One region of the Tepidibacillus fermentans genome, then DNA from elsewhere that is predicted to be linked to it. Evidence: riboswitches for the same ligand, from Rfam matches in the RefSeq annotation. Region 1 holds a riboswitch; the other holds the start of a gene.

What was found. A riboswitch is a leader RNA that binds a small molecule or an ion and turns the genes downstream of it on or off. The one in region 1 is predicted to bind cobalamin.
Region 2: linked by a shared signal. The riboswitch ahead of EDD72_RS10280 (energy-coupling factor ABC transporter permease) and the one ahead of EDD72_RS03205 (FecCD family ABC transporter permease) in region 1 are both predicted to bind cobalamin.

Annotation. Positions count from the first base shown of each region.
Region 1 covers NZ_SMAB01000003.1:112,745-129,053, reverse strand. Annotated here, with positions in the region: gene alaS (alanine--tRNA ligase) at 1-563, shown strand, start outside; gene EDD72_RS03285 (IreB family regulatory phosphoprotein) at 615-878, shown strand; gene ruvX (Holliday junction resolvase RuvX) at 988-1,398, shown strand; gene EDD72_RS03275 (DUF1292 domain-containing protein) at 1,404-1,679, shown strand; gene EDD72_RS03270 (DUF1292 domain-containing protein) at 1,699-1,995, shown strand; gene mltG (endolytic transglycosylase MltG) at 2,088-3,143, shown strand; gene EDD72_RS03260 (O-methyltransferase) at 3,262-3,909, shown strand; gene EDD72_RS03255 (peptidase U32 family protein) at 3,912-4,832, shown strand; gene EDD72_RS03250 (peptidase U32 family protein) at 4,852-6,138, shown strand; gene udk (uridine kinase) at 6,139-6,780, shown strand; gene EDD72_RS03240 (peptidoglycan D,D-transpeptidase FtsI family protein) at 6,859-8,673, shown strand; gene sigK (RNA polymerase sporulation sigma factor SigK) at 8,795-9,511, shown strand; gene EDD72_RS03230 (cyclic lactone autoinducer peptide) at 9,625-9,747, opposite strand; gene EDD72_RS03225 (accessory gene regulator ArgB-like protein) at 9,731-10,363, opposite strand; gene EDD72_RS03220 (sensor histidine kinase) at 10,376-11,707, opposite strand; gene EDD72_RS03215 (DUF302 domain-containing protein) at 11,960-12,352, shown strand; gene EDD72_RS03210 (response regulator transcription factor) at 12,523-13,197, shown strand; cobalamin riboswitch at 13,675-13,860, shown strand; gene EDD72_RS03205 (FecCD family ABC transporter permease) at 13,998-15,032, shown strand; gene EDD72_RS03200 (ABC transporter ATP-binding protein) at 15,036-15,812, shown strand; gene EDD72_RS03195 (MTH1187 family thiamine-binding protein) at 16,159-16,309, shown strand, end outside.
Region 2 covers NZ_SMAB01000019.1:21,660-37,968, reverse strand. Annotated here, with positions in the region: gene cobT (nicotinate-nucleotide--dimethylbenzimidazole phosphoribosyltransferase) at 1-669, opposite strand, end outside; gene cobO (cob(I)yrinic acid a,c-diamide adenosyltransferase) at 682-1,224, opposite strand; gene EDD72_RS10345 (cobyrinic acid a,c-diamide synthase CobB) at 1,242-2,642, opposite strand; gene EDD72_RS10340 (cobalt-precorrin 5A hydrolase) at 2,642-3,745, opposite strand; gene cobM (precorrin-4 C(11)-methyltransferase) at 3,746-4,525, opposite strand; gene cobI (precorrin-2 C(20)-methyltransferase) at 4,522-5,241, opposite strand; gene cbiE (precorrin-6y C5,15-methyltransferase (decarboxylating) subunit CbiE) at 5,258-6,487, opposite strand; gene EDD72_RS10320 (cobalt-precorrin-5B (C(1))-methyltransferase) at 6,453-7,568, opposite strand; gene EDD72_RS10315 (precorrin-8X methylmutase) at 7,561-8,226, opposite strand; gene cobK (precorrin-6A reductase) at 8,266-9,024, opposite strand; gene EDD72_RS10305 (sirohydrochlorin chelatase) at 9,058-9,978, opposite strand; gene cobJ (precorrin-3B C(17)-methyltransferase) at 10,009-10,785, opposite strand; gene EDD72_RS10295 (energy-coupling factor ABC transporter ATP-binding protein) at 10,801-11,640, opposite strand; gene cbiQ (cobalt ECF transporter T component CbiQ) at 11,657-12,358, opposite strand; gene EDD72_RS10285 (energy-coupling factor ABC transporter substrate-binding protein) at 12,367-12,627, opposite strand; gene EDD72_RS10280 (energy-coupling factor ABC transporter permease) at 12,632-13,393, opposite strand; cobalamin riboswitch at 13,602-13,796, opposite strand; cobalamin riboswitch at 13,965-14,159, shown strand; gene nrdD (anaerobic ribonucleoside-triphosphate reductase) at 14,293-16,257, shown strand; gene EDD72_RS10270 (radical SAM protein) at 16,271-16,309, shown strand, end outside.

The DNA of each region.
Region 1 (16,309 bases):
GGATTGAAGCGGTCACGGGAAAATGGGCATACCAGTATATGAACCAGCAATTGTCTCTTCTGAAACAAGTCTCGCAAGAATTAAAGGCGAACATCCAAGATATTCCTGAAAAAATTGAAGGATTACAATCAACGATTAAAGGGCTGCAAAAAGAAAATGAATCTTTAAAAGCGAAATTGAGCAATATTGAAGCGAAGAATCTTGTTGATCGTGTCGAGCAAATCGAAAACATTCAAGTCTTACGCGCAAAAGTAGGTTCCATGGATATGAAAAATCTACGAAATGTATTAGATGATCTAAAAACAAAAGTAACGACAGGTATTATTGTTCTCGCATCTGTACAAGATGATAAAGTAAATCTTGTTGTTTCTGTTTCTGATGATTTGGTCAAGAAAGGTTACCATGCTGGAAACTTAATTAAAGAATTAGCAAGTAGAGTCGGTGGCGGTGGTGGCGGACGACCTGATATGGCTCAAGCTGGCGGAAAGGAACCAGAAAAAATACAAGATGCATTGAAGTACGTGACGGAATATGTAAAATCGGTTACAATGAAATTAGCATAATTTAACTGGAACGTTTCATGTGCGTAAGAATCTGGAAAAGAGGTGTTACCAATGAGCTCGATGGATCATACGATGAAATTTAACGTGAAATCTGAAGAGATAGGGGTTGAACCAAGAGATGTACTCATCTTGGTGTATGAGGCCTTAAAAGAAAAGGGATATAATCCGATCAATCAGATTGTCGGCTATTTACTATCTGGAGATCCTGCTTATATTCCAAGGCATAATAACGCAAGGAATTTAATTCGTAAGATTGAACGCGATGAGATCATCGAGGAATTAGTCAGATTCTATCTTAAACAGCACCATGAGTAAGTCAAAGATATAAAAAATTTAAATTCTTCGTTACAAAAGGGGAGAATGACTCCCCTTTTCTTTCACAATTTAGACAAAAGAACACTTAGAGTATGAGGGAATTTATCGTATGCGTATACTAGGATTAGATGTAGGTGAGAAAACCATTGGTATAGCCATTAGTGACGAATTAGGCTGGACAGCTCAGGGTGTTGAGGTTATCCAAAGAAAAACATTGGATCATGATTTGACACGTCTAAGAGAGATCATTGATCAATATGAAGTGGATGAAATTGTCGTTGGCTTACCAAAAAATATGAATGGTACGATTGGTCCACGAGCTGAAATGATCATGGATTTCGCCAAACAATTAGAAGTTGAATTTGAACTACCGATTCGCTTATGGGATGAACGCTTAACTACGGTTTTGGCAGAAAGAACTTTGATACAAGCGGATATAAGTCGGAAAAAGAGGAAAAAGGTCATTGATAAAATGGCTGCTATGGTGATTTTGCAAGGCTATTTAGATGCGAAGAGGTGATCGATATGAGTCAAGAACAAGAACGAGAATTTCTTTTTATTCCTGACGATGAAGGAAATGAAGAAAAATTTGAGATCATTTATGAGTTTGAAGTAGAGGATAAACGTTATATCCTTGTTACTCCAGCAGATACTACTGGAGATGAGGAAGAAGCAGAGGTTTATGCATTTCGTTTTGAAGAAGATGGTCAAGACATGAAGCTTTATCCCATAGAAGATGAGGAAGAGTGGGATTTAGTTGAGGAAGTATTCAATACGCTTGATTATGAATTTAATCAATGAACCTTAGGAGAGACAAACGATGCAGAAAAGAGAAATCAAAGAAGTCCATTTGTTAAAAGAACAGTTGGGCTCAGAAGTCACACTATTTGATGAAAATGAAAAGGAATATCTTTTTCAACTATTACTAGAGTTAGTTTTTAACGGTAAACATTATGCTTATTTTCAATCTTCCGAATCTGAAGAAGGAGAGATTGAAGTTCTCCGTGTTGTAAAATTAGACAATGGAGATTTTGACTTAGAATTTATTGAAGATGATGATGAATGGGAAGATGTTGTTGAGTTATTCGATGAATGGACGATGCAAAATGGAGAATGAGAGAGGGATTTCCTTCTCTCATTGTTTTTTTTGGCGATTTATGCTAACTTAATAACGATATAGGAGATAAAAAAGATGGTGAGGGGAGAATCATGGATCTCAGCCAAAAGAGAAAATGGATCTTATCCATTTCTGGGACTGTCGTAATTTTAGCTGTAATCATCATTAGTTATGTTTATTCACAATTTCAACCCGTTGATTCGACGGCTGTACAGAAGGTAAAAATAGAAATTCCCCCAGGAAGTACACCTACAAAAATCGCTTCAATTCTGAAAGAACATCAATTAATCAAGAGTGAATGGGCATTTAAACTATATTTAGAATATAAAGGTGACGCTTCAAAATTACAAGCCGGTAGCTATCAATTATCTAAACAGATGAGTATAAGTGAAATCGTTCAACAATTTGTATCAGGGAATGTCGTATTGGATACGGTACGATTTACAATTCCGGAAGGGTATACGATTCTGCAAATTGCAGACAAGCTTAGTAAAGAGGGAATTGTAAATAAGGAGAATTTTTTGAAATTAGCAAAAGAAGGTAATTTTAACTATGATTTTATAAAAGCCATTCCGAATAATGCGAACATTCAATATCGATTAGAGGGATATTTGTTTCCAGATACTTATGTCGTGAAAAAAGGTGCAACAGAAGAAGAAATTATCAATATGATGTTACATCAATTTCAAAAAGAATGGAAACCGGAATGGACTAAAGTTCTTCAAAATCAAAAAATGAGTATCCATCAGGCAGTTACTTTGGCTTCGATTGTCGAAAGAGAAGTGAGTGTCGCTAAGGAAAGACCAATTGTTTCAGGAGTTTTTTATAATCGTTTAAATAATAAATGGAAATTACAATCCTGTGCTACTGTTCAATTTGTATTAGGAAAACAAAAAGATCGACTCACTTTTGCCGATTTAGCAATCAAAAACCCTTACAACACATATATTAATGATGGGCTTCCACCGGGGCCAATATCAAACCCAGGCATAGAAGCAATCAAAGCTGCTATTTTTCCTGCAAAACATGATTATTTCTTTTTTGTCACAAAAAAAGATGGTTCTGGCGAACACTATTTTTCAAAAACATTCGCTGAACACCAAAAGTATGATTCCGATTCCCGGCTCAGTTTAAAAGGGAATTGGTAAGTTAAAAGTGAGAAAGAAGAGGCTTGATTAATAGAAATTGGCGAAAATGCCAATTTCTTTGTCTTATTAGATGAATTAACACTGTGAATATGTTAAAATATTTTTTGTCGTGATTGAGGTGAAGCAGAACATGGGTTTTATTAAAGAAGAAGTGGATCAATATATAACCGAGTTATTACCCCTTGATGATTCCTTTCTTGAGGAATTGCAACAACAAGGAATAAAGGAAGAAATTCCAATTATTCAAGTACCAAGTATGAAGCTGATTCAAGTCTTATTAAATATGATTCGTCCCTCAAACATCATTGAAGTGGGTACGGCTATTGGTTTTTCTACGATCTTTTTGGCAAAATCAGCTCCCTATGCAACGATTCATACGATCGAGCGTAACGAGACAATGATTGCTCGGGCAAAGGAAAATTTTAGAATCGCGGGCTTGGATAAGCAAATCATTTTGTATGAAGGGGATGCGATCGAAATCCTTCCTCACTTACCTCAATCTGAATTTATTTTTATTGATGCCGCCAAAGGAAAGTATAAACAATTTCTTCAATTAGCCTTCCCGTTATTACCTGTGGGAGGAATTTTTGTGTTTGATAATATTCTTTTTCGCGGATATATCGCTGAGGAAGAAATCGTGCAAACAAAACCTATGTTAAAAAAGCTTCATCGCTTCAATCAAGAACTTGCAGATGAAAAAAAGCTACTCACATCGTTTGTTCCAATTGGTGATGGACTAGCGATATCCTATAAATTGGAGGAATAGACATGTCAGCGAAGAAAAAGCCTGAATTATTAGTTACTGCAAAGGATCTAGACGAAGTGCAGCGTTTGTTTGATTCAGGTGCAGATGCTCTTCATATTGGGGGCAAAGAATATGGGCTACGTATGCCAGGCCATTTTACCCTTGAGATGATTGGGGAGGCGACCAAGATTGCCCACCAAAATCAAAAGAAGATTTATGTGCTGATGAATGCTCTATTTCATAATGAAATGTTAGTAGGGCTAGAAGAATATATTCAACGATTAGCACAATTTGAGGTGGATGGGATCGTTTTTGGTGATCCTGCTGTTCTTATGATCGCGAAAAAAGTAGCTCCACAAATTGCTCTGCACTGGAATACGGAGACAACGTCCACGAATTATCAAACGGTGAATTACTGGGCGAAAAAAGGAGCAACGAGAGCGATCCTTGCAAGGGAATTGTCCCTTCAAGAAGTGATTGATATTAAGCAACATGTTGATATTGAAGTACAGGTTCAAGTTCACGGAATGACGTGTATTTTTCATTCAAAAAGGGGACTTGTATCTAGCTACCTTGATTTTACAGGTCAAGAACAAAAGGATACTTCCCAAGATCGAGGGTTATTCTTACGAGAGCATAAACGTCCTAACGAACAATATCCAGTTTTTGAAGATCTTCATGGTACACACATCATGAGTGCGGAAGATATTTGCATGATTGATCATATTGGAAAATTAATAGATGCAGAGATTGATAGTCTCAAAATTGAGGGAATTTTAAAATCAACGAACTATTTGGAAAAAGTCGTTCAACATTATCGGACAGCGATTGATCAATATGTAACTGGAAACAAGGTTACTGTATCTTCCAAAGATATTGAAGCGATACAACCGAAAAATCGCCCACTTGGGACTGGGTTTTATTTTAAAGAACAATATTATTAAAACGAAGGTGGTGAACAGCATGAGTATCATTTCAAGAGAACAAGAAATCATAAAACCTGAACCGGTAATTATCAGAAAACCAGAATTACTGGCACCTGCAGGTAACTTAGAAAAACTAGAATTCGCGGTACGATACGGTGCAGATGCGGTTTATATCGGTGGACAACAATTTGGCTTACGTGCAAAAGCAGGTAATTTTACTTTTGAAGATATGGAAAAGGGTGTGGATTTTGCTCATTCTCGTGGAGCAAAAGTATTTGTTGCGACCAATATTATTGCTCATAATGATGATCTAAATGGTTTAGAAGATTACCTGAAAACATTATATAAAATTGGGATCGATGCGATTATTGTTGCCGATCCAGCGATCATTACAATAGCAAAACAATTGGTTCCTGAAATAGAAATCCACTTAAGTACACAGATGTCTACGACCAATTGGCAGTCGATTCAATTTTGGAAAGAAGAAGGAATCTCTAGAGTCGTGCTAGCCCGTGAGGTTTCGATAAGGGAAATTCGTGAAATCAAAAAGCATGTGGATATAGAAATTGAAGCCTTTATTCACGGTGCGATGTGTATCTCTTACTCTGGTCGTTGTGTTCTATCTAATCACATGACCAGTCGTGATGCGAACCGTGGAGGTTGTGCTCAATCTTGCCGTTGGAAATATGATTTATTTGAAGATGGAATAATCGAAGAAGAAAATGTTCAAGATAAACAAGAAATTCCATTATTTCAAGAGACAGATGATCCTTATACGATGAGTTCGAAGGATTTATGTATGATCGATTCGATCCCAGATATGATTGAAGTAGGGGTTGACTCTTTAAAAATAGAAGGTAGAATGAAGAGTGTCCATTATGTGGCAACCGTGGTAAATGCTTATCGTCAAGCCATTGATACCTATGTCACAGATCCAAAGAATTATAGATTTAACCCTGCATGGTTAGATGAAATTGAAAAAGCAAGTCATCGCCCATTGACGAAGGCCTTTTATTATCGAATGCCAAATAAAGAGGATCAAATCTATGGAGAAGGACCAAAAGTAAGGAAGTATGATTTTGTAGGCCTTGTCCTGAATTATGATGAAAAAACAGGTATAGCTACAATTCAACAAAGGAATAATTTCCAAGTTGGACAAGAAGTTGAATTCTTCGGCCCAAATACGAAATTTATTCAGCGGATTGAACGAATTGTGGATGAAGAAGGAAATGAACTTGACGCAGCGAGACACCCACTACAAATTGTGAAAATCAAAGTAGACCAACCTGTTTATCCTTATGATATGATGCGGAAGGAGAATTAAATTATGCAAAGACCCGTTGTAATCGGAGTAGCCGGTGGAACGGGATCAGGAAAAACAACAGTCGCTAGGCGGATTTTAAAGAGTTTCCCTGATCAACAAGTACTCATGATCGAACAAGACTCCTATTATAAAGATCAATCTCATTTGCCTTTTGAACAAAGGGTAAAAACCAATTACGATCATCCATTTGCTTTTGATAATGACTTATTTCTTGAGCATCTTCATCGTTTGTTAGCCTATAAACCGATTCAGAAACCAATTTATGATTTCACCGTTCATACCCGTAAAAAAGAAACGGTTAAACTCTTACCAAAAGAAGTCATTATCATTGAAGGAATTCTTGTTTTGGAAGATAAACGGTTACGCGATTTAATGGATATTAAGATTTTTGTTGATACGGATGCAGACGAACGCTTTATTCGCCGATTAGTAAGAGATATCCGTGAAAGAGGAAGAACCATGGAGTCTGTCATCGATCAATATTTATCAGTTGTTCGTCCTATGCATCTTCAATTCATCGAACCAACAAAACGTTATGCGGATATTATTATCCCTGAAGGTGGAAAAAATAAAGTCGCGATTGATTTACTTGTGACAAAAATAAAAACGATTCTTGCGGAACGTGAAGCTAGATCGATCTAGTCTTCACTTTTTTTATGTTTATCTCCCCTGAAATCTGTCGATGATAGTATTACCTTACATCTATAGGGGAGAAAGAAAATGTCGATAATACAAAGCCGCAAAAAAAGAATGTTTCGGGTGATGTTGCTCATCGTATTCCTCTTTGGAATTGTAATCGGGCGTTTAGCCTGGATTCAAATCATTGCTACGAAAGACTTTTCCAAGCATCATATCAACTTAATTGAAAACTCTGTGAAACAAAGACAACAGTCATTTGTTTTATCAAGTGGACGAGGAAACATTTATGATCGGCATGGGATTTCACTTTTAGGTGAAAAAGAACTGCAAACGGTTATTGTTTTTCCTTTTATCAGAGAATCGATTGAACGCAGTAAGATCGAAGCGTTAACCAAAATCCTCCAAATAGATGAACAGTCTTTAGTTAAACAGTTAAAAAGTTTAAAAAGGCCAACTTATTTACAACAAAACGGCCAACCGATTACAGTTAGCACTTACCAGCAAAAAGAAATCGAATCTTTACAAATACCGGGGATTATTGTGAGCAATTATCATTTTCAGGATGAAGAGCAGATGGTTGCTAAACATTTGATCGGTTTTTTAGCAAATGATCCGAAAGAAATTGAAGAAAAATATCATGAATCTCTCGAAGAAGGTTTATTAAATAGAAACAGTTTGATTGGCCGTTCAGGATTACAAAAAACCTTTCAAGAGATTCTTCAAGGAACAAAAGAATCAAAGATCGCTTATTTTGTCGATAATCAGGGCAAACCATTAAATGGTCTGGCTTCAAAATATCAAATCCAAGAGGATCAGTTTTACCCACTGTCACTTGTAACCACCATCGATAAAGAGATGCAAAAGGCAACAGAGGAAATTCTGCAAAAGGAACTACAGGCAAGCGGTTTGAAAGAGGGAAGCATAGTCATTCTTGATACTAAAAATGCAGATATCTTAGCGATGGCAAGTGCTCCAGATTTTAATCTTAATCAAGTTGATCCGAATTCAACGAATTGGAATAATAAAGCGGTACAAGTGATCGAGCCAGGTTCCATTTTCAAAACCCTTATCGCAATAGCAGCGATGGAGGAAGGTGTGGTAAAAGAAGGAGAGAAGTTCTTTTGCTCTGGAGATTACGGAAGCGAACAATTCACTTGTTCTAAGGCCCATGGAGAAATTACATTTGAGGAAGGATTTGCGGAATCTTGTAATATCGTATTTGGAGAATTGGCGAAACGATTAGGTCCAGAAAAAATCGAAGAATATGCTGAAAAGCTAGGTTTAGTTGGTATCGTAGGATGGACAGATGAATTTTTTAAGCAAGAAAACTTCAAACAAATCGATAATGAGCAATCCAATCGTGTCTTTTATGAGCCAATGAAGAGAAAAGACCTTGGTTCCATTCTCCGAACTGGAATCGGTCAACAAGATGTACGAATTTCACCGTTAGCTGCAGCCAATTTGATTGTAACGATTCTTCATCATGGCGAAGTATATCAGCCGCGTTTGGTTGAGAAAGTCATCTACAAAAACGAAACAGAATACTTTGAATTTCCAATACAAAAAAGGGAATCGCTAATTGGAAATGAGCGGTCTTATGAAAGACTAAAAAAGATGATGGAGAAAGTGGTTGATGAAGGAACAGGGCGATATCTCAATCAAGCAAGATGGGATTTAGCTGGTAAATCAGGAACAGCAGAAACATCGGTTAAAGGTGTGTACAATAGCTGGTTTATTGGTTATGGCCCAGTGGAAAGACCACGTTATGCGATTGCTGTTGCAATTAAGAATGTAGATACTCGAAGTTTATCTGAGCTTGAAAAACAAGTAAAAGAACGAATTGCAAAAAAAATATTTTTAGAGCTCATGGATGAATTGGCACTCAAGAAAAAATAATCCCAATGGAAAACCCCCATCTATATTTTTTTTATTGAATTGAAAATGTACAGGCACAATTAAGTTGGCCTATTACATAGAATATAATAGTTTTTTCTTTAAACGCCTAGGGGGTGACAAAGTGCCGGGGATTTTTACTGCTCTTGCGTTATTGTTTAAAGAACTCTCCTTATTTGTATCGTATGTCAAAAATAATGCCTTTCCTCAACCATTAGATGAAAAGGAAGAAGAAAAACAGATTGAGCTATTATTAAAAGGCAATAAAAATGCAAGAAATAAATTGATTGAACATAACTTACGACTTGTTGCCCATATTGTGAAGAAATTTGAAAATACGGGAGAAGATGCTGAAGATTTGATTTCAATTGGAACCATTGGCCTAATTAAAGGAATTGAAAGCTATCAATCCAATAAAGGAACAAAATTAGCAACTTATGCCGCACGTTGCATTGAGAATGAAATATTAATGCATCTACGCTCACTAAAAAAATCAAGAAAAGATGTTTCACTTCATGATCCAATTGGTACGGATAAAGAAGGAAATGAAATCACTTTAATTGATGTACTTGGAACAGATTTAGATGTTGTTGTGGATGAAGTTCAATTGAAGATAGAAAAGAGTAAAATCTACAATCATCTGCATATTCTAGATGATCGAGAAAAAGAAGTGGTGATTGGCCGGTTTGGATTAGTAGATGGAAACGAACGAACGCAACGAGAGATTGCAAAGGAATTAGGGATTTCACGTTCTTATGTATCTAGGATCGAAAAACGAGCATTGATGAAGTTGTTTAATGAGTTCTACCGAGCAAGCCGAAAAAAAGTACAGAATGATTAATATTTATAAAGGATGTTGATGAAGAACATTCTTTTTTTCAAAAACATTGATTAACTTATTTAAATACATTTGCTACGTTCCTTTGCTTATAATATGGAGAAAAAAAGCCCAAATTAATGGGCTTTTTTTGATTTGGGTGGATCTGGTTGATAGATAAAATACACGCTAGCGGCGGATGTTTCAATTCTAGCTACCATTGCAAATAAAGAAGCAATCTTCTTATATAATTTTTTCATTTTTATACCCCCCTTTCTTTTTAAGATCGAAAAACTTGTCTATCATCTTAAAGGTGTTAGAACCTAGAGGTGTTAAAGTATAAGATTGAATGAGTATTCCAAAAGAAGAGTAAATGGCAAAGGTTTTTGAATGTAAATATTTGGTAAAAAATAAACTTAGAATAAACCATAAAGATAGAAACAAAAAACTTTTCCATTTAAAACTTGATTTTTTCTCAATGGGGATTGGACGGTTTGTTGCACTTATTGGAACAAAAAATATTGTAGATAAAATACCAATTAGATAGGTAAATACTGTTAATATTACTGGAGAGAATAACCAATCCTTTGTTATTATTATTGAAGGGATTAAGAATAAAATTGTAGAGGAAATTAGACAACGAAGAAAAGTTGAAAGATGAATTCCTCCGGAAAAAATACGGAAAAAAGCAAATGAAAAAGCAACAATTAACATTTTGGCTGTTACCCCAAAAAGTGACGATATCCATATAAAGAAAACAATCTTTAAAAGAACACTAAGAGTAATCTCAATACCGTACCTAATATAATCTACGTCCTCTCGTTCGGCAGCATGAGCTAATTTAGTGGCCAATATGTAGGAAATAGTTGTTAACATTATCTATTCACCTCATAATGGGATTTTCATAATAAACTCCGTTTTATGATCATCTGACAAAACTTCAATCGAACCATGATATTTTTCGATTATCTTTTTGACAATTGATAATCCGTATCCATGCTGACCATTTGCTTTTTTTGTTGAAAAACCTTGTTGGAAAATTTTTGAGAGTAGCTCTTTTTCGATTTTTGGTCCGTTATTTGCTATTGAGATGACTGCTTCATTCCCTTGTTTATCCCAAATAAATTCAATTTTGGGATTTTTAACCGGAAATTCAGTTACGGCTCGCAATGCGTTATCTAAAATATTGCTAATGATTTTTACGAGATCATACCCTTTTATTGTAGGAAAGATATCACTTGTTTTTGTTATAACTTCTAGAGCAACTCCCTTTGATTCAATTTCATTCCATTTTGAATGTAATAGTGCGCTAACGGGAATGTTTTTAATTTGTGTTACACGATTTAACGATTGTATATTGTTAACAAGTTGCTGAATATATTGTTTCAGTTCATCAAAACTTTCAGTCTTAGCGAGTATGTATAATGTTTGAATTTCATTGAGATAATCATGTCTTTCACTTTTTAAAGTATGGATTAAATTTTGAATATTTTCATGATAGCTATCTTCGTATTGGATAATTTCTTTTTCTAAATGATAGTTTTTAAGTTTGATTGTAAAATAAATAAGTACGATGTTGGCGATAATGAGTATTAGACTGACTATTGGGAACCCAGAAATTTTAAATATGATTTCTTTATGTAAAAATTGATATTCTTCGATGTAAAAAGCGTAATTCATATAAATAATAAGATAACCTTGTAAAAAGGCAAAAACAAAAATCATTGTCCAATAAAGCGCTTTTTTCCTATCATAGCCATTTTGATTGAAAAATGATAGAATTGATTTATTTTTTTTATGTAGAATCCAAGTACCCAACATTAACGGGGATAAATATAAAAAAGTGATAAGGAACTTTAAAGGAAATGATTGCAAAATATCATCTATGTTTATAAATTGTCCTACTACGATCACAATAATAGATTCAGTAATCAATAAGCTAAAAAAAGTACTAAAAAAAATGAAAAAAGAACGAATCCAACTATTTTTTAATATAAATTTGTATAAAAGAAAGCTTGAAGTTAAAGTAATAAGAATTCTAAAGTCGGATAAAATATTTATCTTCCATAAAAGATCAGAGAACAATCCAGAGAAAGCGGCCATGAATAGAATTTGTTTTTTTATTTCAGAAAAACGATAACCAAAAAGTGTTGTTCCCCATAAGAAGATCGTAAAAAATTCTGGAAAGGTGATAAATAAGTAGTTCAGAATAAAACTCATTCTATGATGCCTCCAAATTTATGCAATTTTCTATAAAAATAAGTTCTCCATTTTTTTCTAAAATCCTTTCATTTAAAAGAATAAATTTTAAAAATAAAAAGAGGCTAAATATCAGGATCAGCACTTATCATCACTTTTTAAGAAAAGTTCAAAAAAAATTAGAATGATTCTTGTCTATATAGTAAGAAAAAAAGTAAAATGGAAAGTGAAAATAGGAATTATTCCTAAAAACTTTTTTGGAGGGGTATAGATATGGAACACTTTGAATATGTTGTAGCATCAAATAAAGAGTTTGAACAAACCATTGAGGCAATTGATGCAGAATTAAAGAAGATTGCATTTAAAATTGTAGCTCGTATTAACATTCATGAGAACATCTTAGCGAAAGGATACGATTTTAAAAAGAAGGTTAGCGTATTAGAAATTTGCAATGCGGGTGAGGCTTACGAAATCCTTTCTTTAGGTACTGAAGTATCCATCTTCCTACCATGCAAAATCACGGTTACTGAAGATGAAAATGGTGTAAATGTTCGTCTACCAAGACCTACTTTCCTATTAAATCAATATGGAAAAGAAGAGTGGAATAAAATCGCTGACAAAGTAGAAGGTTTAATGATCAGCGTGATGGATGCAGCAGCAAAATAAGTTTTACATACGAAACGTTTCCCATTGTGTGATATACACAGTGGGATTTTTTTTTTTTACAGGAATTATTTCTGATTTTATGGTAAACTAATCCAAAAAGATCATTTGATTGATCTTCATACTTTCTTTATAGTTTCATTCTACAATCAGTTTTGTAGGAGTTGATAGCTATGACTAGGATCTTAATCGTTGATGATGAATTTCATATGAGACAACTACTGCGAATTTATTTACAACAACATCATTATCAAGTAGATGAAGCAGAAAATGGAAAAGAAGCATATGATAAAATCCTAAAAGAAGAATATGATTTGATGGTGCTTGATATCATGATGCCTGTCATGGATGGTTGGGAAACATTAGAGAAAGTGAGGAAAGTTTCTGATTTACCCGTTTTGATGCTAACAGCAAAAGGCACGACAGAGGATAAAGTAACTGGACTTACATCTGGAGCCGATGATTACTTGGTAAAGCCATTTGAAGAGGCAGAGTTGGTTGCTCGTATCCAGGCCTTATTACGAAGAACACAAAAAAATACAGAAGAAGATGAGTTATTAAAATATAAAGGGATTGTTTTAAATCTCTCAGCGCGGATTGCTACTTACTTAGAAAAAACGATCAACCTTACTCAAACCGAATTTGATTTATTGGAAATCTTAATTAAGCACAAAGGGAAAGTCCTTTCACGAGAACAATTGGTTGAACTGGTTTGGGGTATCGATTTTATGGGAGAGGATCGAACCGTTGATTCTCATATTAAAAATCTGAGAGAAAAACTTCGAAAAGCTGGATTAGAAGAACAAATCATAAAAACGGTATGGGGAATCGGATATAAAGTAGAATAAGAATGAGGGATTTGAATCTATTTTGAAGGAATGAAGTGGGAATCATGAGAAAATTTTTATGGGTTATTTTTTCTGTATTTTCAATTTTTGTTGGTGTTTCCTTCCTCTTGTTCGCGATTCGGATGATTTGGTTTCCTCCATATAAGATGGGGATGATGATGGGTAGAGGGATGATGGTGCACCATATGTATTTTTGGATGAGAGGAACGTTTTGGATTTTCTTAATACTGATTGGAATCCTGATTGTGAATAGGTTTATATTTTACAAACACAAAAAAATGAAGTGATAAATGAAACAGTTTAAAAGAAAACAATTTTTCTTTTATCGATTAGGCTGTTCTCCCAGTGTGTTACTGACTCAGACGATGACTCATTCAGTCGCTTTTTTTGATTGCGAAGATGAATAAAAAATTCTGACAATAGTTTGCTATTGCTTGTGAATTTTTTGTAGTGCGCTATAATAGACACAGAAAACAAAATAGCGTGTGATAAATAGGTTCCTACTGATTCAATCAGAAGGATGAAAAGGGAAATCGGTGAAAATCCGATGCGGTCCCGCCACTGTATTTGGTAGAAGCCTCCTCAAGAATCCACTGTCGTTAGATGGGAAGGAGTGGAAGGTATGCCATAAGCCAGGAGACCTGCCTATTTATTATTAAGGAAGCTAAACCTTCGAGGAAAAGGGGAGGCATCAATAAACTGATTAACTCATCATGTTACTTTGATCCCTTTTTATCTTCGATAAAAAGGGATTTTGCTTTTAATTTGCTTTTTCTATCATTATTTCAATAGGTGAAGTTATGAATCAGAAAAGAAACATGATCATTTGGACAGGAGGGCTTATCCTCTTGCTCCTAATTTCAATCTTTGCAAGTGTCTCGATTGGCTCTGTTTCAGTAGCACTACCAACAACGACAAAAATTTTGATTCACCATATTCCGTTTATTAACAGTACTCCAACATGGGAGGCTAGTGAAGAATTAATCGTGATGAATCTAAGATTGCCTAGAGTTTTCCTCGCTATCCTAATTGGAGCTATGCTATCGGTATCTGGCGTTGCCTTTCAAGGAGTATTAAGGAATCCACTTGCTGATCCTTATATTCTTGGTGTTTCCTCAGGGGCTGCATTAGGTGCGGCAATCGCGATTCTTTTTATACCGAATCTTATGTTGTTTGGGCGGTTTACTTTGCCTATTTTTGCTTTTCTTGGCTCAGTACTAGCGTTGATTTTGGTACTGCTAATATCGGGTAAACAACGGCATCGAGGAAGTGACTCCTTCATTCTAGCGGGAGTGATTGTGCAATCGTTTATGGGGGCCGTTTTATCTTTTCTGATCACCATATCAGATAAAAAACTTCAATCGATTGTTTTCTGGATGATGGGGAGTTTAGCTAATCATGATTGGCAGGATGTCTGGGTACTGATTCCTTATTTCATGATTGGGACACTATTCTTACTCATTCAACAACGTGATCTTAATATCCTTTCTCTTGGTGAAAATGCGGCAATTCATTTAGGAATGGATGTCCAGAAAAAGAAAGTTTTGATCTTAGCTTTTGCATCACTTTTGGCTGCATCGGCTATTTCGATCGTGGGAATCATCGGATTTATTGGTCTTATCATTCCTCATTTGATCCGTATCGTATTTGGTTCCAATCATAAGATCTTATTACCGGTCTCTGTGATTGCTGGTGGAATTTTCTTACTCTGGACCGATACCTTAGCAAGGACTATTATTCCTTCAAGAGAGATTCCAATCGGTGTTCTTACTGCGTTTTTGGGTGCACCCTTTTTCGCCTATCTATTTTATAAAAGTCGAAATGGGAGGAGTTAAAAAATGAGTCTCTTCCAAGTGAATCATGTTTCCCATTTTTTTGGTCAAAAACAAGTGTTGTATAATATACATTTTGAAATAGAAGAGGGAAGTATCCTTGGCATCATCGGACCAAATGGAAGTGGGAAAACCACCTTACTCCATGCTATGAGTGGTTTGTTTGACGTTGATGAAGGAGAAATCTTATTTCAGGGAGAAAAAATAACGAGCTATCGAAAAAAAGAGTTGGCTCGAAAAATAGCGGTCATGTCCCAGAAAGGGACACCACCTATTTCTTTTACGGTAGAGGAAGTGGTCGCGATGGGAAGATACCCGTGGTTAAACTTCTTTTCAAGTCTATCAAGTCGTGATCTATTCATAGTTAAACAGACCCTCCATCAGCTAGGATTATGGGAAAAGAGAGCACAACAAGTTGCAACCTTAAGTGGTGGAGAAAGGCAATTAGTCTCGCTTGCACGAGCCATGGTGCAACAACCAGAAGTGCTTATTCTCGATGAACCAACTACTTATCTAGATATTGGTCACCAAATGGTTGTGCTAGAGCACATCCGTAGATGGCAACGAGAAAAAGGAATTACTGTGATTATGGTATTGCACGATCTCAATTTAGCAGCACAATATTGCAGTCAATTGTTGCTAATTCATGATGGTAAGATGGAGTCTCTAGGAAAAGTGGAAGAGGTCATTCGCGCGGAAGAAATCGAACGGGTTTATCAAACAAAACTGATTGTAGTGAATCATCCGAAATTAAAAGTACCACAAATTCTCTTACAAGCATAAGTCTATGAAGTTGCACCTTCCGTTTGGATTAATGGGAGATAATATAATTCTGATTCCACTACTTTCCATAAGTTCCGCAAGATTAGAATGTCTTTCTTTAAACTTTTCAAGCTCGTCAGTAAATTTATCGTGATTCTTCTTGATATCATCCAAGGTAGGTAGTTTTCTGACAAACGCCATTTTACACTTCGACATGACAAGTAGATTCCCATCAAATCGAATATTGATCTCCTTTTATATTCCGTTTTTCATTATATATGAAATGCTTTGTCTAGTTGTATTTCATAAAAGTTATTTGCTAAAATTGGAATAAAGATGCTGAATCCATGATAAGGAGGATGGTTCAATGGCAATTGTAGAAGTAACGATTACCCCGTTAGGAACAGGAACACCAAGTGTGAGCCAATATGTAGCAGATGTCCATAAAGTACTAGAGGAAGCACCAGAACCCGTTCATTTTCAATTAACTGCGATGAGTACGATCATCGAAGGTGATT
Region 2 (16,309 bases), on a different contig from region 1:
ATGGAATTGTAATGCTTGTTGAATGATCTCTTTTTTATGTTGCCACTGTTCCGAATTCAAACCAGTCCCCCGACCTACAACTTCATCAAAAGACCTTTGTAGTAATAAAGCAGCAATCGCTGCACTCGATGTGGTATTTCCAATCCCCATTTCTCCAATTGCTAATCCTTTTGCACCATTTTCTACTTCCATCACTCCTAAATCAAATCCCACTTGGATCGCCTCTATTGCTTCCTGTTGCGTCATCGCTTTCTCTTTGAGGAAATTCCGAGTACCTTGTCCAATTTTCTTCTGGATTAAGCGGGGATTATCGATCGAATCTTTCATTCCCACATCGACCACTTTTAATAACACATCATGATGACGTGTTAACACATTGATCGCCGCTCCACCATGAAGAAAATTATAAACCATTTGTGTCGTCACTTCGGAAGGAAAAGCAGAAACTCCCTCTTCTGTTATTCCATGATCCCCTACAAAAACAAAACTTGTAATCGGGTCCACATGGAAACGAGTCGTCTGATAAATGCCTGCCAATTGAATGGCCAAATCTTCTAACATTCCCAAACTACCCTGTGGTTTTGTCAGTTGATCTAAACGAGTCTCTGCTTCTTTCATCACATTCACATCTAACAATTGAATCTGATCAATAGCCGTTTGCCAATTCATGTTCTTTCCTCCTCAATATTCAATCCCTTGGATTGCTGGAATTCCTTCATTATAGTAATGTTTTACTTCTTGAATCTCAGAAACAAGATCAGCTTGGTTGATGAGTTCAGGTTTGGCATTTCGCCCTGTAATCACTACATGTAACGCTTTCGGTTTTTGTTGAAGAAATTGAATCACTTCTTGTAATGGAAGAACATCATCAATGGGAAAATCAGTGATTGCTAAAGCATTATTCAACTCGTCTAATACAATCAGATCATAAGAGCCGGACATTGCTTTCTCTTTTACAAATTCCCAACCTCTTTTTAACGCCTGCCGATGTTCTTCTGCTGTTTTCGTCCAAGTAAAGCCAATTCCTAATTGGTGGATCTCAATTCCTAACTTCTCTAATGTCTTTTTTTCACCATAGTCTCTTTCAGGTGATTTAATAAATTGAAAGATGCCTACCCTTAGACCTTGACCGAATGCACGAACGGCTAGTCCAATTGCAGCTGTCGTTTTTCCTTTTCCGTTTCCCGTATAAATGATCGTTAAGCCTTTTTTCGTTTCTTTCATCAATTTCTCTCCTTTCTTCAAGTGAATTTATCTTTTTTTTGATATTCAACTGCTTTTTCTAACCAATGAATAACCATATTTGGATTTGAAGGAAAGTAGAAGTGTGTATATCCAGCTACTAGATTTTCCTGATGGTAACCATCGAAAAATTCTCCGCCTAATCCCTTTACTTTATACGCATATGGGTAGTTTTCAATCGTTGGAATTAATCTAGAATAGTGAAATTCGTGTCCTTTTGCTGTCTCTCCTTTGTTTAATAATACTTGTTGCGTAAGTGCAGTGATTTCCCGATATCCTAATGCAGCTAAACGTTGTTGCATTTGAACTTTTGCAGGAATGATTCCGACCATCTCATACGAATTTCCATTGTGATCAACGATCGCCTCAGTTAAGAACATATAGCCACCACATTCGGCAAATGTTGGCATTCCCTGACTGATCTTTTCCCGAAAATCAGCGATTACCTTTTTCTGTGCGGTTAATTGAGCAGCAAATTCTTCCGGAAATCCTCCTCCGATATACAATCCATCTGCATCAACTGGAATGGTTTCCCCAGCCAAGGGGCTAAAGTATTGAATTCTTGCCCCATACTGTTCTAGTAGCTCTAAATTCTCAGGATAATAGAAATGAAATGCTTGATCTTTTGCCACAGCTATTGTTACAGGATAACATCGCTCAGAAAATGGCTGAAAGATAGAGGGGTGATTGACGACTACTTCTTCTGCTTTTTTGGCAATCTGTACGAATTGATTGAGATCAATGTGCTCTTCTATCAATTCGGCTAATTGCTGAAATAATGGATTAAGTTCCCCTCGTTCAATTGCTGGAACAAGTCCTAGATGTCTTTCCGGTATACTCATGATTTGGTTTTTATTTAAATAACCAATCACTGGAATTCCTGTCATATCTTCGATCGCTTTTTTGACCAATTCATAATGTCGAAACCCTCCCACTTGATTGACAATTACACCAGCAAGATGAATACGGGGATCCATTTGCTGAAACCCAAGAACCATCGCTGCTGCACTTCGGGCTACTCCCTCTGCATTAATAACCAAAACGACTGGAGCGTTTAATAATCGGCTTATTTCCGCAGTACTTCCTCTGTCGCTTAGAGGGTCTTTGCCATCATAAAATCCCATCACACCCTCAATTACTGCAAGATCTGCACCAAGTGAGCCACGGATAAAGATTTCCTTCATGATTTCTGAATCAACCATCCAAGTATCAAGATTCCTTGACTCCCTTTTTGTCACTGCAGTGTGATATGTAGGATCAATATAATCGGGTCCTACTTTAAACCCTTGAACAGTGATTCCTCTTTTTACTAGAGCAGCCATTATACCAATCGTTAACGTCGTTTTCCCTACTCCACTTCCTGTCCCAGCAATAACAACTCTTGGAATCTGTGTTTTCATCAATTCACTCCTTTTTCTAATCTACCAATGGAAATCGTAACGTTCCCTGCTTTTTTCTTTTGCAATAGAAGTTGATTTGTTCTAGCAGATAAACAAGCAGCAGGTTCACTCACCCCATAAACCCCTATATGACGATAAACCGTTTCTGAAGGATGTTGAATGGATACCTGATTTAATTCATCTTTAGTATAAAAAACGATTGGCCATTGGTACTTTTGATGAATCTCTAATAATCCTAATTCATCCCTTTTTAAATCAATGGTTGCGAGATGGTCAATACTCTTCCAGGATAACCCTTCCTCTTCTAACGTAGAAAAGATCACAGACTCGATTTCCGATGCTGATGTACCACGATTACATCCGATTCCAACCACTAATGTTTTCGGACGGTAGAGAATGGTCTTCTCAGGGAGATCATTCCATTCTTGTTGATGAAGCAATCGATCGGTAATGACAATTGCCCCTTGATAATCTTCCTTGATTCTACTTTCACTTGATATCGAAGAATAAAACGTAAATTGTTCAGAACGAGGAATCGAAGAAGGCCACCAATCCCTTTCTCCAACTTCTTGAATGATCGCAATTTTTTCGTCATTCACAACCGCTGCACTTACCGCTGTAACATGTTGAACGGAATCCAGCTGCCAACCATATTGAACTCCTAGCAAATCAACAGCTAATTTTTGGTTGACATCAGACGATGTCGTAATAACTGGAATCGCCCCCATTAAATTGGCTACTTGATTGGCTAAATGGTTAGCCCCTCCTAAGTGTCCAGACAAGACACTAATGGCATACCGGCCATTGTCATCTAAGACAACAACTGCCGGATCTGTCCTTTTGTCCTTGATAAGTGGAGCAATTATTCGCACAACAGCACCAAGTGCCATAAATAAGATCAATCCTCGATAGGATAAAAATAAGGAAGATAAGAGCGTTGCCATACTACCATCAATCACATAAATATCCTTTTCTTCTTCATCTCCGAAAACCCATTTTTTTGGATAATAGAGATCACTATCAGGTAGTCGCTCATGCAGAAATCGTGCTTGACTTACTCCTTTTTTTGTAATTGCCACAATCGCATATGCTTTTTTCACCATTTACTCCCCTTTTCGATATCCATGGCTAAATCGCCCATCATACAATTTGGAACGATTTTTATCGATATCCAGATGATTTTGAAAAACGTTGCCGGCCAAAATCATCGCATGGGAGTGAATATTCTCTTTCTTCAATTCCTCTACCACTTTTGCCAATGTACTTTGGATAATTTTTTGATCTTCCCAAGTCGCACGATATACAACCACAATCGGTGTATCTTCTGCCCATCCAGCGAATCTTAATTCCTCTACGACTTTTCCAATAAATGATGAACTTAGAAATAATGCAAGAGTACTATGGTGACGTGCTAATTCCCTTAATTTCTCCTTTTCTGGTACAGGGGTTCTTCCTTCTATTCTTGTAATGATTAAAGTTTGAGTTAGTTCTGGAATGGTAAGCTCCGCCTTGATTTGTGCAGCAGCCGCAAAAACGGAGCTTACACCAGGGATGATCTCATAATCAATACCTTCCCTTTGCAATCGTCTCATTTGTTCCGATGTCGTACTAAAAATTGAAGGATCTCCAGTATGTAAGCGTACAACAAGACTTCCTTTTTGAATTTCTTCAACGATCATCTCTATTTGTTGTTCCAAGGTGAGCCCTGATGTTTTAATCGTTTTTGCTCCTTTTTTTACCCTATCTAATAAAGAAGGATGGATTAAAGAATCGGTATAAAGAATCACATCTGCTTGTTGCAGTAGTTTTAACCCTTTTACTGTAATGAGATCAGGGTCTCCAGGTCCTGCTCCAACGAAATAAGCCTTATTTTCTTTCATCATGTTCTCTTCACCACCATTAATGACAAATAGGGTAACTCTTTTCCTTTTAAATCTAATACGTTTTTGTAGATGATTTCTTCGTTTGAAGTTGCTTTTGTGACTATTGCAGCCTTTTCTAAGGTATTGGTTTCGATTAAAACATCGACTAATAAATCAAGGACTTTTGCTATTTTTAAGAAAATAATCGTCTCATGTTGTTCAATTGCTTTTTTCATGTGATCTTTATTTCTCGTAGCTGGAATAATTCCGACCTGTGCATCGCCATCAGCTAATGGTAAATGTAATGAAGCCGCGGCACCAAAAATTGAAGAAATTCCCGGAATCGATTGGACGGCAACCTCTGGATGAAGGAGTCCCATATATTGGCGAAGATGAATAAATGTACTATAAAATAAAGGGTCTCCTTCTGTAAGAAAAGCAACATCCTTTCCCTGTTGTAAGTAGCGAAATACTGCTTCTGTTGCTTCTTTCCATTGCTGTTTGATGATTTCTTTATTCTTGGTCATCGGGAAAAGTAAAGGAAGCAATTGCTGCCTTTCCATGTCAATAAAATCACTTACAATCGACAAAGCATAACTCGCCTCATTTACCGCCTTTATTGGAAAAGCAATCACCGGTGAATTTTTGATCACCCGTAATGCTTTTAATGTGAGAAGTTCGGGATCGCCAGGGCCAAGGCCAATACCAAAAAATTGTCCGATTTTATGTTCTTCCATCCGCTTCTTCCTCTCTTCACCCTTTTGAATTCGTTGCTGTAACAATATAAATTGGATTTAAACTCTCAAATCCTGTTTTATTGACAATCGGCTTACTTCGGGCAATCTGCACAAGTGTAATTTTCGGTGAACATCCCTTATTTTCAAAAAAATGCAAAGTATCCATCAACGTTTCCATCGTTATGGCGTTCACGATCACCCTTCCGTTTTGCTTCAGCCGATGACAGCCTAGCTGAAGGATTTCTTCTAACCTCCCATTGCTCCCTCCGACAAAAATCACATCTGGATCGGGAAGATCGTTTAAACAATCTGGGGCTTCTCCATGGATAACTGTAAAATCCGTACGAAACTTCTTCATATTTTTTCTAATAAAATCTATATTCTCAATGTCTTTTTCAATCGCATAAACTTTAGCATCTGGCTGATATTTGGATGCTTCAATGGAAACAGAACCTGAACCAGCTCCAATATCCCAGAGAATATCTCCTGATCTTAATTTCATTTCTACTAAACTTAATACCCGTATCTCTTTTTTGGTTATTAATCCTTTTTTAGGCTTTTTTTGATAAAATTCTTCGTCTTCGATTCCCAAATTCCAACTTTGAACGGCTGGAATTTCTTTTCGTCTTCGCAATATGACGATATTTAACGGTGCGAATGTTTGAACAGCCGCTTCTTCTAGAGATAATAGATAAACCCTTTCATTTCTTCCACCAAGATATTCACCAATAAACATTTCATACTCATCAAATCCATAGTTTAGTAGATACTTAGCAATCGCTGTCGGAGAATGAACAGTATCGGTTAACAGAGCAATCTTTGCTTTTCCATCGATTCTTTGGGCTAGACCTGTTAGTGCCCGTCCATGTAAACTTTCTATATAAGTGTCCTGCCAAGTATCTCCCAACCTAGCAAATGCTAATTGAAGTGAACTAAGGTGGGGATAGATGGATAGATTTTCACTTCCTACGATGTCAAGAAACAAACGGCCAATTCCAAAGAAAAGTGGATCACCTGAAGCAAGAACAACCACCTTTTTGTTGATTGCTTCCTCCTTTAAACGGTGTAGGATAAATGGAAGATCTCCTTTTAAGACCCATTTTTCTTTTTGAAAATGAGGAAAATAGGAAAGGTGTCTTTCCCCGCCGACTAAAATATCTGCTTCATCGATCCATTTTCGATAGTGAGGGGAAATCCCATTTTCTACATCGTTACCGATGCCAATGATCTTTATTTTTCCAATCATCCATCTCCACCCTCCCAAGAACTCTTCCCAATTTTGAAACAAGAATGACCTCTAGGATCAATCCTCCCTGAATATAAGAAAGACTCTCTAAAGCGACCAAACGGCAAATTTCTGCAAAATAAGATGGTCTATTTTCTTCGATGATGATTTTCTCAACCCATGCAGCCGTATTGGCTTGTTTAATTTTTTCTTGAACTGAATTGGAAATGTAAAGCCGGTTTGCAATATTAGCTAGAAATTGAAAATCAATACTCGACTCTTTTGAATGAACCATCATCTTCCCTTGCGCAACCTTGGATAGTTTTCCAATCATCCCTAAGATGGTTACCTTTTTTGCTCCTAGTCTTTTCGCGTGTTTTAAAGCAAAGCCAACAAATTCGCCCATTTGGATAAAAGCCATTTCCTCTTTTTCCTTAAAGATGTTCTGCGCAATCTTTTCACTTGTACTCCCAGTCGTTAAAATAAAATGGTCGATCCCATTGATTCTGGCAACACGAATCGCTTGAACAATACTTGCCTGGTAAGCATCATGAGAGTAAGGGATCACCGTACCTCTTGATCCTAAAATGGAAATCCCACCAATAATCCCCAATCTAGGATTTAATGTCTTTTTCGCTAACTCTTCACCATTGGGTACCGAAATGACCACTTTTACACCTTTTGTAAGTTGATAGAATTCTAAAAGCTGTTTTACTTCTTTTTCGATCATGCGTCTTGGAACAGGATTGATTGCTGCTTCGCCAATAGGGACTGGTAATCCAGGTTTGGTTACTCGACCAACCCCTTTTCCACCGTCTATCTCAATCCTTTCTTCATCAAGCCATGAAACGGTTGACAGAATCAACGCTCCGTGAGTGACATCGGGATCATCGCCTGCATCTTTGATCACACCTGCCGTTGCTGTGGTTAGGCTATACGTAGAGTTTTGAATGGGAAATCTAACCCTCTCACCAATCGGCAACTGGATTTCGATATCATAAATCTGGCTCTGCTCAATTAACATAAGTAGAGCTGCTTTTGTTGCGGCAGTTGCACAGGCTCCTGTTGTATATCCGCTTCGTAATCCTTTTTTCTTACTCATTTTCATCCCGATTCACTTGTTGAGCCATCAGTGAGAGAGCATTCACAATTGCTGCAGCCACTGGGCTTCCACCTTTTCTTCCTTGATTGGTAATATACGGAACATCTAATTTCTGTAATTCTTCTTTTGCTTCTTTTGCAGAGACAAAGCCAACAGGAACACCGATGATGAGATCGGGCTTTGCTTTTCCCAATTTTACCAGCCGAATCAGTTCTAAAAGTGCTGTTGGTGCATTTCCGATAGCAAAAATACCCCCCTCGATTTGGCTTGTTGCCTTTTGCATGGCAAGAATCGAACGAGTTATGTTTTGTTCTTTCGCTTCCTTGACGATATCCTCATCCCGTATATGACAAATGATTTGTCCACCAAAATGTGTGATGCGAGATTGATGGATTCCAGCCTTTACCATTTCCACATCCGTCACAATTTTTTTTCCTTGGCGAATTGCGAAGATACCCGCTTTCACTGCTTCTGGATGAAATCGTAAACTTCTCCCTAATTCAAAATCCGCGGTCGTATGAATCACTCTTTTGACAATTGGAAATTGTTCTTCGGAAAAAGAATGATTACCGATTTCTTCTTCTATCATTTCAAAACTTTTTAACTCAATCTCCTGAGGTTGAATCGTTATTGGCGAAAATTCCACGAAAAAATCCATATCCCTCACCTTTCGTTGATTCCATTTACAACTCATTTACTAGTGTTCCTCTAGGTATTTCAACAAATCTTCAAACTGATGAAACACGATAGGATACTGGAGTTTGGGCCTTTGTATCACGATCGTCTCAATTCCCATTTGGATGGCACTCTCTACCTTTTCTAAAAATCCTCCTTCTTTCCCACTTTCCTTTGTAATTAGAAGATTGATTCCATATTTTTTATAGATGGCTTGGTTCAATCCAGCTGAAAATGTTCCTTGCATGGCAATGATATTTTCCTTTGGAATTCCCAATGATTCGCACTTTTTTAGGTTTTCTACCGTAGGTAAAATGCGAAAAATGAGTCGAATATTTGGCTCCCCTAATAAAGACTTTGCAAATCGATCAATTTTAGTGATTCCTGTAGTGACGAATACAACACCTTTCTTTTCTCTTATCCATTTAATGGCTTCTAAATAGGAAGATACGAAATGAAGGTATTGGCTCTCACTTAGAACTGTTGACGGCCGCTCATACCGTAAATAAGGTATGTTTACTTCTTTTGCTACTTCCATCGCATATTTTGAAACAAGTTCTGCATAAGGATGTGTCGCATCAATAATGGCTTTAAATTTCTTTGCAAGAACCATTTCTAGCATTTGTTCTTTCGTTAACCTTCCAATATAAATGGGGATGTTTAAAGATTTATATTTTTGGGCAGCTTGTTCTGTGACCACACTTACGGATACCTTCTTATTATGTTGCCGTAAAAAAGCAGTTAGTTCTCTTGCATCTTTTGTTCCTGCTAATACTAACATTTTATCTAACCTCTGCTTATGGTTCTTGTTCACTTATTCATGATGTTGAAGATGAGTATGCTTTTCGTATTGATGATTATGGTGATGATGACCATTATGATGATGTACGTGATCATGGTGATCATGATGATGAGAATGATGTATAAAGTTTAAACGATACTTACATAAGTCACAATTAAGGGCTGGTTTCCCCTCTAATGCTTCAAAGGCACGGTCAGTGAGAACATCGATTAATTTGTGATCAAGCCCTAGATATGGAGCTCTTTTGATCTTTCGGTTTGGATATAATTGTTGATAATGTTCGATCATTTGATCCATTCTTTTGATCAATATCCCTGTGAATAAGAAAAAAGGTAAAATATAAATGTTTTTTGCCCCTGTCGCAATACATCTTTTGATCCCTTCTGTAAACGTCGGCTCTGTTATTCCCATGAATGCAGGTTCAACCCACTTAACCGGAGTCCGTTCCCACAATAACCGCATGATTTTGTAAAGATCGCTGTTTGCGTCGGGATCACTACTTCCCCTTCCCACAAGTAAAATCGCTTCATCTTTCCTTTGTTCCCCACTTTCTCCTTGAAAACCTATTTCTTTCAGACGATCTGTGAGAATTTGTAACGTTACTTCATGAATCGCGATGGGCCTTCCATATGTAAAAGTAACGTCTGGATATTTCCCTTTTGCTTGATCAATCTCATAGGGAATATGTATTTTAGCATGACCAGCGGAAAAAAGAATAATCGGTACGAGCGCGACTTTTGTTGCCCCTTGCCGAATACATTGATCAATTCCTTCAGCAACTGTAGGTGTCGTTAATTCTAAAAAACAAGTTTCAATAATCGGTACCGACTTTATTTCTCTGATTTTTTGTGCTACTTTTTCTGTGAAACGAAATACTTCTTCATTTCCTTCCGCATCGAGACTCCCATGTGCAACAAATAAAATGGCTTCCATTTCTTCTCCCCCAAAATTTATATTTTTTCGTTAATGTTCTGTTAAACTGTATTTATTTTGATAACCACGTGGTGTCACGATTTTTTGATCAAATTGAAAAGTGGCCTGATTACCAACAATAATGGTGGTTACCATATTCATCTCATGATGAAGCATTTCACCTAAAGTCGTCACGATGACTTCTTGGTCGTCTCGATACGCATTCTTTACAATGCCTACTGGTGTATCAGCCGAACGGTATTGCAATAAAATTTCTTGCGTTTTTTGGATCGGCAGAATTCTTTTCTTACTTTTAGGATTATAAAGAGCGATGACAAAATCTGCTTCTGCAGCCAGACGAATTCTTTTTTCAATTTGTTCCCATGGTGTTAAAAGGTCGCTCAAACTGATCGTACAATAATCATTCATAAGGGGCGCACCGAGTAAAGCGGCTGCTGCGTTAACCGCTGATATTCCAGGGATCACTTCAATTTGAACAGATATTTTTCCCTCTCTTGATGCTAAAATTTCGTAAATAAGCCCAGCCATTCCATATACCCCAGCATCTCCGCTAGAGATAACAGCTACCATTTTTCCCTTCTTTGCTAGATCAATCGCGAGCTCTGCTCTTTCAATCTCTTTGGTCATTCCTGTGGCGACCACTTCTTTTCCCTGAATATATGGAAGGATAAGATCGATATAAGTCCGATAACCTACGATGATTTCGCTTTTATTAATAGCAAGTTGTGCTTGTTTTGTCATTAATTCCACACTACCAGGTCCAATTCCAACAATGAATAGATGTCCAATCGTTCCCATTTTGTCCATATTTCCCTTCACTTTTTATTTACAGATGTTATGTAATAAAGATAATAATTCAGTAGATGAAGTTGGTGGTTTTATCGAAGAATCGATTCGTTTCTGTTTTAATAACCCTTGGTAGATTTCCCAAAAAATTGGCGGTTTTAAGCCAGAATCCCTTAATATTGTTGCGTCAGAAAAAATCTCCAAAGGTGTTCCTTCTTTTAATTTTTTTCCATTTTTTAAAACAATGAGGTGGTCCGCCCATTGATAAGCCAGTTCCAAATCATGAGTAGATAAAAGGATTAACTTGGAGCTTGATTTTTCTTCTAAAAATTGGATCAATCGTTCGATAGCCTTTGGTTCAAGATAGGCGGTTGGTTCATCTAATAATAAAATCTCTGGTTCCATCACCAAGACTCCAGCTAAGGCTACTAATTTTTTTTCACCTAAACTAAGATAATGGATTGGCCTCTGTACCAAATGGGTGATATGTAAATATTCCATAATGAACTGAACTTTTTCTTGAATCATTTTATCGGGAAGGTTCAAATTTTTGAGTCCATAGGCTATATCCTCCCAAACATTTGATAAGAAGAGTTGTTGTTCTGGGTCTTGAAAAACTATACCAACCTTCCTTCTTAATCGATTTAATTCTCTAGGAGAATACTTAAGTTCTTTTTGATTGACGGTCACTTTACCTGACTTTGGTCGGAAAATGCCATTAATATGGCCTAAAAGTGTTGATTTCCCTGCTCCATTATGGCCAATTAGCGCAACCTTTTTGCTATTCGGGATCTTTAGGGTTAAGTGATCAAGTGCTACCGTTCCATTCGAATATTGATAAATTACATTTTCAAATTCAATCATTGGTGGTTCCATAATTTTTTCCGTCCTTCTATACTTCGATATTGGCTTGTTTAGTTACAGCAGAACTTTCAATAGCTCCTCTGCTTTCTAAACCGATCGCCCATTTTCGATAACGCTCTAAAGAATTTATAAAAAGTTGTGATAATAAGGCAGAAAATGAATAAAGTGAACGAGTAAAGTTTTTATAACCAAGCCGGGAAGTTTGCGCTATTTTCATTTGATATGCTGTATCCAACAAAACAAATAGAAAACGATAGATGAGCTTCGCAATTTCGAGAAGATCAACAGGAATTTTCAATTTTTCCATTACTTTTATTAAGTCATGAAAAGGAGTGGTCAGTATAAGAAAAAGTAAGCTTGCCGTGTTAGACAGCGATTGAAAAAATATACTTCCTGCTGTTTCTATTCCTTGTTTCGTAATCCCAATATAATAAGGGCCGATGGAAAGAAAGCCCAACATCATTTTTGGTGATGGAGAAATGGATAGCATAATGCTCATAAGGCTAACTCCTAGAAAAAGACCCATCCCTAGCAATAATGTTAGATAATCCTTCCATGGCACTTTGGCAAAACCAATAGTGATCGTGACAGTAATAACCCAGATCATAAGATCGCCAATCCAATGAAACAAAAAAGATAGGATAAAACTTACAAACACAAATATCAATTTGATGAAAGGATTAATTCGAATGAAACGATTGGTATACGCAATTTGATCAATTTTCAACATTTAATTTCTCACCTGTCATTATCCTTCCTCTGATAAAAACCAATTCCATAAATGAGAACACCGAATCCTAAAATTGCTTGAACGGAAAAAAGGATTTTTTCCATTGTCTCATTAGGTTCAAAAAATAAATTTGTAATCCACGGTTGATAATCTCGATCTATCGTTGAAATTACTCCTTGTGCTTGATCATCCGTCCCAGTAAATTCAAGATTTCCTAAAAAATTTTGTAAAAAGAGAATAAGGAACAAAACGAATACACTAAGTAGTATTTTTTTATTTACCCCAAGTAAAAAACCTCCTTTCTTTTTGTAAAAGGAATTGCAGTTCTTGCTGATGATTGTGCTTTAAAAGTTGAATAACAATAACTGTTATGATTCCTTCTATCATCGCTAACGGCACCTGAGTAACAGCAAAGATCGTAAAAAATTTCTGAAATGATTCCATCATTCCTCCAATTTGTGAAGGAAACGCAAGAGCTAATTGAAATGAAGTCACAACATAAGTCATTAGATCCCCTAAACTTGCGGCGAAAAAGATTGCAAGCTTATCTCTATGGAACAAACGTCTAAATAAATGATACGTACCTACTGCAAATATTGGCCCTATAATCGCCATCGAAAAAAGATTAGCACCTAAAGTGGTAATTCCACCATGAGCGAGTAAAAGAGCCTGAAAAAGTAAAACAATTCCCCCAATTACACTCATGATCGCTGGACCGAATAAGATGGCACCTAATCCTACCCCTGTCATATGACTACTACTTCCCGTAACTGATGGTAGCTTTAGAGCAGATAAAGCGAAAGTAAACGCCCCTATTACACCAAGGAGTAATTTAAACTGAGGATTTTCTTTGATAACGATACGAATCCTTTTCACTCCAAATACGAAAAACGGAGTAGAAATCACCCACCAAAAAGCAGCCCATTTAACCGGCAAAAAACCTTCCATAATATGCATCGCATAAGCAGGTTGTGGAATGAACAAAAAATAAATCGTTAATAACAAAACCTCAACACTAAATGATCGATATTGCAAATCAATTCCTCCCCCCAATAAAATAAGCACCCCTACCCTAAAGATAGAAGTGCTTGATGTGCTCTAGTGAATATTCTCCGCCATATCACCTATTTCATAAGAAAAACACTTCACTCCGTTTTACAAGGAAAGCGTTGAAGTGTTCTAAAGTGCAATCAATGCTGATATGGCAATGAAACGACAAACACTCCCCTATCTCCCGTAGGGTTTTGTGTTCAGAAAATAGGCAGGTCTCCTGACTTCGATTCACCGTCTGTATAAGGCCTTCCCAATTTTACAATCAGTGGCATTGATTTATACAGACTCCTCGTTACAGTGGCGGGACCGTGTCGGATTTTCACCGGCTTCCCTTTTAATCCAAGTTATGATTGCATAACTTGGAACCTATTTCCAACGATATTTAATTTTATTAACTTTATATATAACCCATGACTGATAGCATGTCAACTAAATTTTTCATTTTGTTACTGTATAAAAAATAATCATTGCAAAAAAGCAAAATTTGTTATTTAATATCAAACAAGGAATACAACATATAGAAAAAATCGTTTTAAAAAAACAATATATAGTGTTTTATGCAAAAAAGTAAGGTGTTTTAAAACTTAAAAGGGAATCTGGTGAAAGTCCAGAACTGTCCCCGCAACTGTTAGTGTGGACGAAATGAGTAAAAACCACTGTGCAAGAATGCTTCATGGCTCTTGTACGGGAAGGATTCAAAGTAGGAAGAAGCACAAGTCAGGAGACCTGCCTTACTTTTCAAGTTTCATTTTCTTCGGGAGTTGGGAGGATGGAACGATTGTATAAACAGGTATATTTTCTATAATTGCCTTTTTATGCCATCGTTCAATCCGCTCAAAATTGAGCGGATTTTTTTATCAAATATACAAGGAGGCTTTTTTATGTTTAACAGTTCAAGTGAAATTATCAGGTCATTTACGTCAGCAGTAGAAAACAAAAAGACAGATTTTTTAAAAAGGGAAAACAGTAATTATGTATATTCTTTGCCATTATTAAGACACCACTTAACCAATTTTGCAGAAGAAGAATTCTTATTAAATGAAATTTTACCTAAAGAATTAAAAGATTTATATGATCAAGGAATAGTCTACATCCATGATAAACAACTAAGTCCTTATTGTGTTAGTGTTGGGTGTAGAGATATCGCCACTTTTGGAATCCCTACCCTTGCCAAAAATATGTTGTCTTCTAAACCAACGAAGAGACTAGATACGCTTTTACGTCATTTTAGTAATGTGGTTGTTTTAATGTCTCAACAAGTTTCTGGAGCGGTTATGCTGTCGCAAATGACAACTGTCGCTGCATCGTATTTATATTTTGAAGAAATAGAAACACAAAAGAAGTATTCCCAAAACGATTTAAAACAATTATTCCAAAGCTTAATTTGGGAAATGAATATGCCTCTTCGAAGCGGTTCCCAATCTGCCTTTTCCAATATAACGATGGAATTTGGCAAACCTTCCGAAGAAATCAAAGATGAATACATAGTCATTGGTGGAGAAGCAAGAAATATGAAATATAAAGAAATTCCCTCTGAATATTTTGATCGGATTAATCAAGCGATTATCGATGTGATGGCTGAAGGAACAGGAAATGGCATTCCTTTTACCTTTCCTTTAATCACTGTTCCGATTGATGATCATTTTAACTTTGATAATGATTTATTCTTATATTTGTTAGACAAAATGTATAATTGGGGCGGCGTTTATTTTGAAAATTTTCGTACAACCCCCTTTGATAATGATTATTATAAAAAATTAAATCCTTACATAAAGGCCCGGGATCCAGAAGCCAGCAGAAGCTTATGCTGTCGTTTACAGATCGATTTAAGCTTGCTCTCTAAAGTGGGTAGTGGTATTTTTGGGAGTTCCACGGGGTCAACTGGTGCCGTGCAAGTACTTAATTTAAACGCCAATCGCCTTCTAATGGAATTTGGCCATGACAAAGATTTATTAAAACAAAAAATGCGCGAATACCTAGAAATCATGCAAAAAGGTCATCAAGCGAAAAGAAAATGGATTGAAGCAAATAAAGAATTATATCCCACTTTCTTTGCATTTAATAAAGACCTTAAAAATTATTTTAATGTTTTTGCCATCACTAGTATGCACGAAGGATTGATCAATATTGGTTTTAAAGATGGAATCAAAGATGAACAAGGAAAAAAACTTGCCCATGAAATCATGCAATATATGACTGAAGTGATAAATGAATTCATCGTTCGTGACCAAGTTGCTTGCGGAATAGAATATGCTCCTGCTGAAAATGCCGGAATCAAACTGGCTCGCCATGATATGAAATGGGCAAAAGAACATAACCGAGAAATTTTTGTTCAAGGAAAAGGGGAAGATGTTTATTTAACTTCTGGTTGTATGCTTCCCTTTAGTGAAGAAGACTTTTCAGCCCAGATAGAGAATGCTGCAGAATTTCAAGCTTATGCTACCTCAGGAAGTATTCTTCATCATTTTCTAGAAACAAAGGTTGAGCCTAATCTATTAGCAGATTATATCGACAAGTTATTTCAAAAGCCGATCAATTATATTACTTTAACACCCACCATCACAAGTTGCATGACTTGTGGTCAGCAATTATTGGCCGAAGATGGGAAAAACATTGGAATATGCCCGGTTTGTGGTAGTGATGATATCGCCACATTTAGTCGAGTGATTGGATATGTTCGCATGATCGCTCGAAAGAAGATAAAAGTAGATCAAGAGGGTTTTTATAATGGTGAACAAAATTTTTGGAGTAAAGCTAGACGATTTGATTGGAATACACGAAAACGTATAAAATCTGAACATTTAAAGGAATTACACCACGAGGATATTTTAACAGAGGTATTTTAAAGAGGGATAGCGTATGAAGTTTTATAAACAAGTGATGAGAACATTTGTTGAT